3 regions of the Rossellomorea sp. RS05 genome follow, and region 1 is predicted to be linked to each of the others. Evidence: riboswitches for the same ligand, from Rfam matches in the RefSeq annotation. Region 1 holds a riboswitch; each other region holds the start of a gene.
What was found. Region 1 has a riboswitch for S-adenosylmethionine ahead of ABJ225_RS12155 (M20 metallopeptidase family protein). Riboswitches for the same ligand answer to the same signal wherever they lie in the genome.
Positions count from the first base shown of each region.

Region 2: it holds a riboswitch for S-adenosylmethionine, as region 1 does, so the genes downstream of both, ABJ225_RS20840 (methionine ABC transporter ATP-binding protein) here and ABJ225_RS12155 (M20 metallopeptidase family protein) in region 1, are expected to answer to the same signal.
Region 3: it holds a riboswitch for S-adenosylmethionine, as region 1 does, so the genes downstream of both, metK (methionine adenosyltransferase) here and ABJ225_RS12155 (M20 metallopeptidase family protein) in region 1, are expected to answer to the same signal.

Region 1 is NZ_JBDKWY010000004.1:61,138-64,418, forward strand. Features, by position in the region: gene ABJ225_RS12140 (iron-containing alcohol dehydrogenase) at 1-55, opposite strand, end outside; gene ABJ225_RS12145 (2-thiouracil desulfurase family protein) at 266-724, shown strand; gene ABJ225_RS12150 (DUF2785 domain-containing protein) at 901-1,740, shown strand; SAM riboswitch class I at 1,752-1,849, shown strand; gene ABJ225_RS12155 (M20 metallopeptidase family protein) at 1,907-3,073, shown strand; gene ABJ225_RS12160 (hypothetical protein) at 3,101-3,281, shown strand, end outside.
Region 2 is NZ_JBDKWY010000012.1:65,445-68,725, reverse strand. Features, by position in the region: gene ABJ225_RS20845 (methionine ABC transporter permease) at 1-369, opposite strand, end outside; gene ABJ225_RS20840 (methionine ABC transporter ATP-binding protein) at 359-1,372, opposite strand; SAM riboswitch class I at 1,442-1,546, opposite strand; gene ABJ225_RS20835 (response regulator transcription factor) at 1,807-2,487, shown strand; gene ABJ225_RS20830 (sensor histidine kinase) at 2,487-3,281, shown strand, end outside.
Region 3 is NZ_JBDKWY010000003.1:326,705-329,985, forward strand. Features, by position in the region: gene ABJ225_RS11445 (gamma carbonic anhydrase) at 1-468, shown strand, start outside; gene metK (methionine adenosyltransferase) at 838-2,037, opposite strand; SAM riboswitch class I at 2,249-2,384, opposite strand; gene pckA (phosphoenolpyruvate carboxykinase (ATP)) at 2,674-3,281, shown strand, end outside.

The DNA of each region.
Region 1 (3,281 bases):
CCTGATCTTTCCCGAAGATCAGTTTCGTTGGATTATGGTACATAAAGTTTTCCATATTGTCATCCTCCTCTGAGTTGTCGTTAAAGAATCAAAGGTGCAAGTATAACGCGGGTCGGAAGGTTTAGCAAGTGAAGGTGTCTGTCGATTCTGCAATCATCATGAGACATTATTACTGATATTGGCAAAAGTTTTATTTCTGTTGTACAAAGGTTGAAAATTTGAAATAATAAGAATTGAATAGTTGTTCATGAGGAGGCGCATCGTCATGCTGGTGGTAAGCGCATGTCTTGCAGGCATGAAGGTACGATACAACGGAACTGACTGCCTTGAAGAAGTGATTGGAGATATGGTGAGGTCGGGAAAGGCGGTCACGGTATGCCCTGAGATTCTGGGTGGATTCCAAACCCCGCGTGAGCCTGCCGAGATCCAGGGCGGTACGGGTGAGGATGTGCTCGACGGAACGGCTCGCGTGCTGGACCGTTCAGGAGCGGATGTGACGGATCAATATGTAGCCGGTGCTGCTGAGACTCTCGCCATCTGCCGGAAGATGGGGGCGACGGACATCGTCTTGAAGGAAAACAGTCCTTCCTGTGGCAGCTCCATAATCTACAATGGGGATTTTTCCGGAGAGAAGATCCCGGGGGAAGGTGTGACAACCGCACTCTTGAGAAGACATGGAATCAAGGTTCGGTCGGAAGAGGATGCTGTGAATGAATTTGTGTAAATTTACCATCGTTCTGCTAAACACCTGTGCTGATTAGCCGATGAATAATAGTAATGGCACATACAGACGCGGAACAGTTTCAACGGAACATGTCCTGGGTATTGTATGGAAAGAAAAGTAGAGATAGAGAACAGTCCTTCGACTGCAATACGATCACAAAGGGGCAAGAGAATCGAATGAGCGATGTAACAGGTCAAACCTTCTTACCTGAAGCAGAATTAAAGTCACTCCTGCAGCAAGGGGATGTCGAAGAAGGGAAACAACTGGACGTACTCCTGGCCATGGTGGAGCATATCGGGACGCCGGATCCCGTACTCCGAGACAAATTGATTTACACCACCTTTTACCGATTGATCATTGAGGAAGACAGACTCCATACCGAAGTCCTGAAGGATCTCCTCGACCTTTCCATGGATCATCTTCTTATGAAGGGGATCGGTGAGGAAGGGACGGATTCCGTCTTCACGCGCGCCTTCACGACCCTCCTCATGGCACTCGTCCTTGGACGGGACAAAGAGGCCGATTTCCTATCAGAGGATAAGATTCAGGAAGCAGCCGATATCACGGTGGAATATCTGGAGCAGGAACAGGACGTGCGAGGCTTCGTCGAGGAAAAGGGATGGGCACACAGTGTCGCCCACGCAGCCGACATGGTGGATGAGCTCGTGCTGAACCCGAAAGTGGATCAGGATATGTTCCCGGTTCTGCTGAAAGCACTATGGGAAAAGGTGTTGGTGTCCCACCATGCCTATATCCATGATGAAGATGAGCGACTCCTCGTCCCGATCCTCCAGATGATCTGGCAGGGGATGGATGAGGGGGAAGTCATAACGCTGGTGGAAAAACTTCCTGAGATGCTTGAGAAGCAGAAAGCCGAACTTGAGGAAGAGGCCTACTGGACCCTGTTTTTCAATGTGAAGACCTTCTCAAAAACGTTCTATATGAAACTGGAAGACTACCCGACCCTTTCAAAGCTGAGGGATGCGATCGACCGGGTCTTGAAAGAACTCAACTGAATAGTGCAATGCTCTTATGAAGAGAGGCGGAGGGACTGGCCCCATGAAGCCTCGGCAACCGGATCCACGGTGCCAAATCCAGCAGACCGCTGCGTCTGAACGATAAGAGGCTGATGAAAGAGGCCTCTTGGAGAGGTCTTTTTTTATGAAGAGAAGGAGGAAGAGCATGACGAGACAAGAGATGTATACAGAACTTGAAGGAAACTTTGAAGAAACCCGAAGCTGGAGGCGGCATCTCCACGAGAATCCCGAGCTTTCCTTCAAGGAAACCGAAACCGCTCGCTTCATCGAAAGAAAGCTGCGTGAGTTCGGGCTTGAGGTGAAGACCGGAATCGGCGGCAACGGCATCACCGGCACGCTCCGCGGGGCGAAGCCGGGCAAGACGATCGCCTTCCGGGCCGACTTCGATGCCTTGCCGATCACGGATGAAAAAGACGCACCGTACAAATCCAAGAATCCCGGCGTGATGCACGCATGTGGCCATGACGGGCATACGTCCGCCCTTTTGTCTGTTGCCAAGGTGCTGAGTCAATATGGACAAGACATCAACGGCACACTCATCTTCCTCTTCCAGCCGGCAGAAGAAACACCGCCGGGCGGAGCCAAATTCATGATCGAAGAAGGCGTGCTTGAAGGAGTGGACCATGTATTCGGAGCCCATCTTGCATCGGATTTGCCACTTGGGTCTTACGGCGTCGGAGAAGGCTTCCGCATGGCAGCCGTCGATAAATTCGCCATCCACATCAATGGCCTCGGCGGTCACGGCGCAAGGCCGCACACGACGATCGATCCACTCGTGATCGGCACGACCGTCGTCAACGCCCTCCAGCAGATCGTGAGCAGGAAGGTCGATCCCCTGAAATCCGCCGTCGTCACCATCGGCATTTTCAAAGCCGGCACCGCCTTCAACGTGATCCCCGACAACGTCACCATCGAAGGCACAGTGCGTACATTCGAAGGCGAAGTGCGCGACCAGGTCCAGGAAGAGATCCATTCGATTGTCGCCGGCATCACATCCGGATTCAAGGCGACGCACAGCATCGACTATCTGCGTGGCTACCCGGCCCTCTATAACCATCCGGAGGAAACGGAAATTGCCCGTCGCCTCTTCGCTGATCTTGGACCTGTGGCCGAGTCCGAGCCGACCATGGGCGCTGAAGACTTCGCCTATTACCTTCAGGAAAAGCCCGGTACCTTCTTCCGAGTCGGATCTCGGACCGATGACCTGGCAACCCAGTACTCCCATCACCACCCGCGCTTCGACATCGACGAACGCGCACTCGTTCACACGGGCAAAGCCTTCATCAAACTGGCCGAGCACTACGTTTTTTAACTTAACAGAAGAATAGGAGATACATAGATGACAACCTACAAAATCACGATGATGGACGCCTACGCCATCGAATCCCTCCGCGAAAAAGGCATCACCAACGAGATACTGCTTGAGGCCGCAGCAAGTGGAGATACAACGCGACTGTTGGAAGCCGATCCAGAAGGGAACTTCGATGCTTTGCTGAAACTCGCCGAGGATCGGGACGCGT
Region 2 (3,281 bases), on a different contig from region 1:
GACTCCCTTGTCGATTTCCTTCAGTGCGGTTTCGACGATCCGGGCGAAGAACGGAATTCCAGCGACGGATAGGGAGACTGAAGCCGCCGTCGGTCCGATCACATCCCCTGTGAGGATCTTCGTCAGAGGAAGGAGCGCCACCAGAAGGATGATGAACGGGACCGACCGGACCATATTCACAATGAATCCAACGATGGATTTCACGAAGCGGTTTTCGAGGAACAGCCCCTTATCCGTTGTGAAAAGAAGCACTCCGAGGGGAAGTCCGATGATAACAGCAATCAACAGGGATATCCCCACCATATACAATGTTTCTAAAAATGCCTGATTCAGATCCGGCAAGATGTCAATGATGGCTTCAGGCAGCATCTTCAAGCACCTCCAGACTTTGCGTACGCTGGGTAATGAATTCGATGGCGGCATCGATTTCGGCGCGTTCTCCGATCAATTCCATGATGAAGATCCCGAGTGGCACTTCCTGGATGTATTCGATCTTCCCGTGAAGGATATTCCCTTTCACGTGATACCGCTGGAAGACATCGGACACGACGCTTTCTTCTGCAATGGAGCCTTTGAATTGGATCTTGATCAACGTCCCTTTCCTTGCCTTCGCCAAATGATCCGGCAGGTCGAACTGAAGGATCGTCTCGATGAACTGCCTGGTCAGGGGCTCCTTCGGATTCGAGAAGAGATCATATACGGGACCTTCTTCAATGATCCGTCCATCCTGCATCACGGCCATCCGGTCGCAGATTTCCTTGACGACTTCCATCTCATGGGTGATGAGGACGATGGTCAGTCCGAGCTCTTCGTTCAGCTTTTTCAATAATTTCAGGATCGACCTTGTGGTATTCGGGTCGAGGGCGGATGTTGCTTCATCGCACAGAAGAACGGATGGATTGTTCGCAAGTGCCCGGGCAATCCCGACGCGCTGCTTTTGACCTCCGCTCAGCTGAGCGGGATAGGCATCTGCCTTATCCGATAGGCCGACCATGGCGAGAAGCTCTTCCACACGCGGCCGGATCTCAGCCTTTGGCACCTTGGCCGCTTTCAGGGCGAATGCCAGATTGCCGTAGACCGTCTTTGCCTTGATCAGGTGGAAGTGCTGGAAGATCATGCTCGTCTTCTGCCTTGCCGATCTGAGCTCGCGTGGAGACAGCTTCGTAAAGTCCAGTCCGTCGATGATGACCTCACCTGAAGTAGGTCTCTCCAACAGATTCAAGCAACGAATGAGGGAGCTTTTCCCAGCTCCGCTATACCCGACGATTCCAAAGATTTCTCCCTTTTCAATCTTGACGGAAACGTCATTGACGCCGATCACAGTTTGCTTTTTCGTTTTATACTCTTTCACAAGATGGTTGATCTCGATCATTGCGCTTCACCTCTTTTTCCAATAAAAAATGCCTCTTTCAGCTGAAAGAAGCATCGCATATCGATCATCGACTTATCTCTCAGAATGAAAACCATCCTGCAGGAATTAGCACCGTTCCATATGGAGGTTGCCGGACGTCATAGGGCCTGATCCCTCGGTCGCTCTTGATAATTTGAATACTATATAATTTTTGAAGATTTCATCTATAAGAGATAATAATGGGTATTTGGTTGGGTGTCAACTACCATTCACACCTATGGAAACCATGTAAGCGTTACCTTCACTTTAAGATTAGGCTCGAATTATTTTTGGTCCTTTCGAAAGGTTTGCTCATTTCCGCCAATCATTGGTCCCTGTTCATACTGCCACCACTTTGACGAAGCCTGCCATTTTCCATATGATAGGCTTACATCATCATTGATCCGGAGGTCACTATGAATATTCTATTAGTTGAAGACGATAAGACGATTGCAGCAGGACTTGAATACTCCCTGCAGAACGAGCAATTCGGCACATTTGTTTGCCATAATGTCGCTGCCGCTGAGGACATGATCAACACCCGCTGGACAGAGATTGATCTGTTCCTCTTTGATTTGTCCCTTCCCGACGGGAGCGGCTATGACCTGTGCTCCCTCGTAAAGAAAAAGACCGATAAACCGGTGATCTTCCTGACGGCCATGGACGAAGAAGTCAATGTGGTCATGGGTCTTGATATGGGAGCAGATGATTACATCACAAAGCCGTTCCGTGTCAGGGAACTCATGTCACGGATCAAGTCGGTCCTACGCCGCTACGATAAGCAGACGCCTGCCCATTTCACACTCGGCGACATCAAGATCCTTCCGGCTGAAGGCAAAGTATATAAGGGCGGCGAAGAAATCCAGCTGACGGCCCTCGAGTACCGGCTCCTTCTGATTTTTGCCCAGCACAAGGATCAGGTGCTCACGCGTACACAGCTCCTTGAGAAAATCTGGGATGTGGCAGGCGATTTCGTCAACGATAACACCCTCACCGTCTACATCAAACGGTTGCGTGAAAAACTGGAAGACGACCCGCAGAACCCCGGTATCATTAAGACGATCCGTGGAATGGGCTATAAGGCAGGAGACCGCTGATGCTGAGGAATAAAGAAATACGGGTGTTCCTTGTAACGATCGTGATCATCGCCGTCATCGGAACAATTTGCGCATCTTACATAAGTCTGCAAGCGTCTGTGGCCATAGCCGTCACCTCCCTCCTACTCATCACAAGCTTCATGCTTTACACAGCCTGGCGCTACAGGGAAATCGGGAAGCTTTCCGACTACCTTCGAAAGATATCAAATGGAGACTACTCCCTCGACGTTCGGGACAACCATGAGGGGGAGCTCAGCATCCTGAAGTCCGATATGTACAAGGTGACACTCCGACTATCGGAAAACAGCTCACGCCTCCAGGAAGACAAGCTCAAACTGACCGATGCCATCTCGGATATTTCCCATCAGCTTAAAACACCCCTCACCTCCATGATGGTCATGTCCGACCTGTTGAGGAATCCGGGCTTGGATGAAGGAAAACGCCGGGAATTCACACGCCGTATCCAGGTCCAGCTTGAACGGATCGAATGGCTCGTCTCCTCCCTATTGAAACTCTCAAAGATCGATGCGGGAACGGCACGCTTCAAGAAGGAGAATGTGGACGTGTCTGCCCTCATACGGGATGCCGTGGACCCTCTTCTCATCCCCATGGAGATCAAGGACGTAACACTTCAGATTGAAGACGAACCGGCCTCATTTGTTGGAGACGGGAACTGGACGAAGGAAGCCATCATCAATATATTGAAAAACAGCATCGAACACTCATCAGAGAGAGGACGTATCACCATCGCCTCTCAGGAAAATGCCCTTTTCACTGAAATCACCATTACTGAT
Region 3 (3,281 bases), on a different contig from region 1:
TATATTGCAGATTATGTGACAATCTCCGGGGATGTCGAGATCGGGGAAGAATCGAGCGTCTGGTTCAATTCCGTCATCCGCGGGGATGTCGCCCCGACCAAGATCGGGAAAAAGGTCAATATCCAGGATAACTCCGTGCTTCACCAAAGTCCGAACACCCCCCTGATCATCGAGGATGAAGTCACCGTAGGTCACGCGGTCATCCTGCACAGCTGCAAAATCCGAAAAAAGGCGTTGATCGGCATGGGGTCGATCATCCTTGATAATGCCGAGATCGGTGAAGGCGCCTTCATCGGTGCCGGGAGCCTGGTCCCTCAAGGGAAAGTCATCCCTCCCAACACCCTTGCATTCGGCAGACCCGCCAAGGTGGTCAGGGAGTTGAATGAAGACGATATCATGGACATGGAGCGGATCTCAAGGGAGTATGCGGAAAAAGCACAGCATTATAAAGCCGCCAAGCCCCTCTAGTCACTTATACTTGGGATACCCCAACTTGATGGAGATTACTCGGATTGTTTGTAAGGACCCGGAATAAAAAGAGGTTAGTGAGAAAACGAAAAAGGGACCATAACATGACGAACACGATCCGTATAGGTTCTTCATATCGCTCATGACTTCCGTGGAAGACGTCGCTTTCTTCGCATAATCCGAAAGCCTTCCCGGCAAGCCTGCGGGGTGCCATTCTTCCAGCAATCACCCGCTGGAAATAATAAAGTCGTCATGGTCTTGGACCAAATTAAAAACCCGGACTGATTTGCCATATCACAGGCAAATCGGTCCGGGTTTTTCTATGACTGAAACACGAATGTTACAGCCTTATTTAGTTCATAAGGATAATCAAGCAAGCGCTTCTGCTTTAAGAGCGTCTGCTTTGTCTGTACGCTCCCAAGGAAGATCAAGGTCATTACGTCCGAAGTGACCGTAAGCAGCCGTCTGTTTGTAGATCGGGCGACGAAGATCAAGCATCTTGATGATGCCTGCCGGGCGAAGATCGAAATTATTGCGGACAACGTCCACCAATACATCTTCGGATACTTGTCCGGTTCCGAATGTGTCGACAGAGATCGATACGGGTTGTGCAACACCGATGGCGTAAGCAAGTTGAACTTCACACTTCTCGGCAAGTCCTGCAGCCACGATGTTTTTGGCAACGTAACGTGCAGCATAGGCCGCAGAGCGGTCAACCTTGGTAGCATCCTTACCAGAGAATGCACCACCGCCGTGACGGGCGTATCCACCATACGTATCAACGATGATCTTACGGCCTGTCAGACCGGCATCTCCTTGAGGTCCACCGATAACGAAGCGACCAGTCGGGTTGATGAAGTATTTTGTGTTTTCGTCGATCAATTCTTTTGGAACGACCGGATCAATCACATATTCCTTCAGATTGCGCTGGATTTGCTCAAGCGTCACTTCAGGGTGATGCTGCGTAGAGATAACAATCGTGTCGATGCGGACAGGCTTGTCGTTCTCATCGTACTCAACCGTCACTTGCGTTTTACCATCCGGACGAAGGTAAGGAAGGATTTCTTCTTTACGTACTTCAGTCAGGCGACGGGAGATCTTATGAGAAAGGGAGATCGGAAGAGGCATAAGCTCCTTCGTTTCATTGCAGGCGAATCCGAACATGAGACCTTGGTCACCGGCACCGATGGCGTCGATCTCTTCTTCGCTCATTTGTCCTTCACGGGCTTCAAGGGCCTGATCCACCCCTTGAGCGATATCAGCCGATTGCTCATCGATTGATGTGAGGACGGCACATGTTTCAGCATCAAAACCGTATTTTGCACGCGTATATCCAATTTCACGGATGGTTTCGCGGACGATTTTCGGGATATCGACATACGTATTGGTTGTGATTTCACCGGCAACAAGAACGAGACCAGTAGTAACGGATGTTTCACAAGCTACACGCGCATTGGGATCATTCGTAAGAATAGCATCAAGAATTGAATCAGAGATTTGGTCACAAATTTTATCTGGATGTCCTTCCGTTACGGACTCAGATGTAAACAGACGACGTTTAGTTGACATCAAGGTTCCTCCTTAAACACATTTGCCGGTGGCTTCCGGCGAATTTAGCGAAGCAGATACGGTACTCATTTCCCTAAGTAGTATGAAGTAAACACAGCGGCCCCGCTGCCGGGATCGGACCCGGGGATTGCCATGTAGCAGGTCAAATAAAAAACCCTCCCTCTGGAAAGCATGCAGAGGAAAGGGTTGAACTTTTAGCCGCGCCTTTTCTCTCTTATCGTTCAAGGTTTGCACCTTGCCTCAGTTTAGCACCTTCGCTTTTGGGAAAATCGTTCTGTTTCCCTCTATTTCATAGCAGGTTGCTGGGTTTCATAGGGTCTGCTCCCTCCACCAGCTCAGGATAAGAGTATCCGTTCAAGGTACAATAATAACGGTTCAACGGCGGAGTGTCAACACTTTCTCCCTGCTAGGTTTAACCATCCCCTCCCCCTTTTCCATTAAGACATCACAATCACCCAAATAGTTAACGTTAATCCGATATTTCGCATATAAATAGGATTATACGAGCATGAAACTAGGATATTTTAATTCTTTTTCAAAAAAAAAGATTATATAGTATAGACTAATATCTTCAATGTGTTATACTAATCATCGAGAAGCAAACTTACTTAAAATTCACATAAAGGAAGGGTTCGAATGAATACTGTGAGCAAATCAAATGGGTTGACGCAATTACTGAACGGCGAGAACATACACCATCAATTATCCGTCCCACAGCTGGTGGAAAAGATCCTTCAGCGAAACGAAGGGATCCTGACCTCATCCGGAGCCGTCAGGGCCAAAACAGGAAAATATACAGGACGCTCACCTCAGGATAAATTCATTGTTGAAGAAGCCTCCTCAAAAGATAAAATCGAATGGGGCAAGGTCAATCAGCCGATCTCGGAAGAATCCTTCGACCGATTGTATGGAAAGGTCCTTGATTACCTTCAACAAAAAGAAGAACTGTTCGTGTTCAACGGGTATGCGGGAGCCGACCGTAAGCACCGCCTTCCAATCCAGGTGATCAATGAGCTTGCGTGGCATAATCTGTTCGCTCATCAGCTCTTCATCCGTCCCGAAGACGGGGAGCTGAGCGGTCACGAACCGGAATTCACGATTGTCTCTGCCCCTCATTTCAAGGCAGATCCTGCTGTAGATGGGACCCATTCTGAAACATTCATCATCGTTTCGTTCGAGAAACGAATCGTCCTTATCGGCGGCACGGAGTATGCGGGTGAAATGAAGAAGTCGATCTTCTCCGT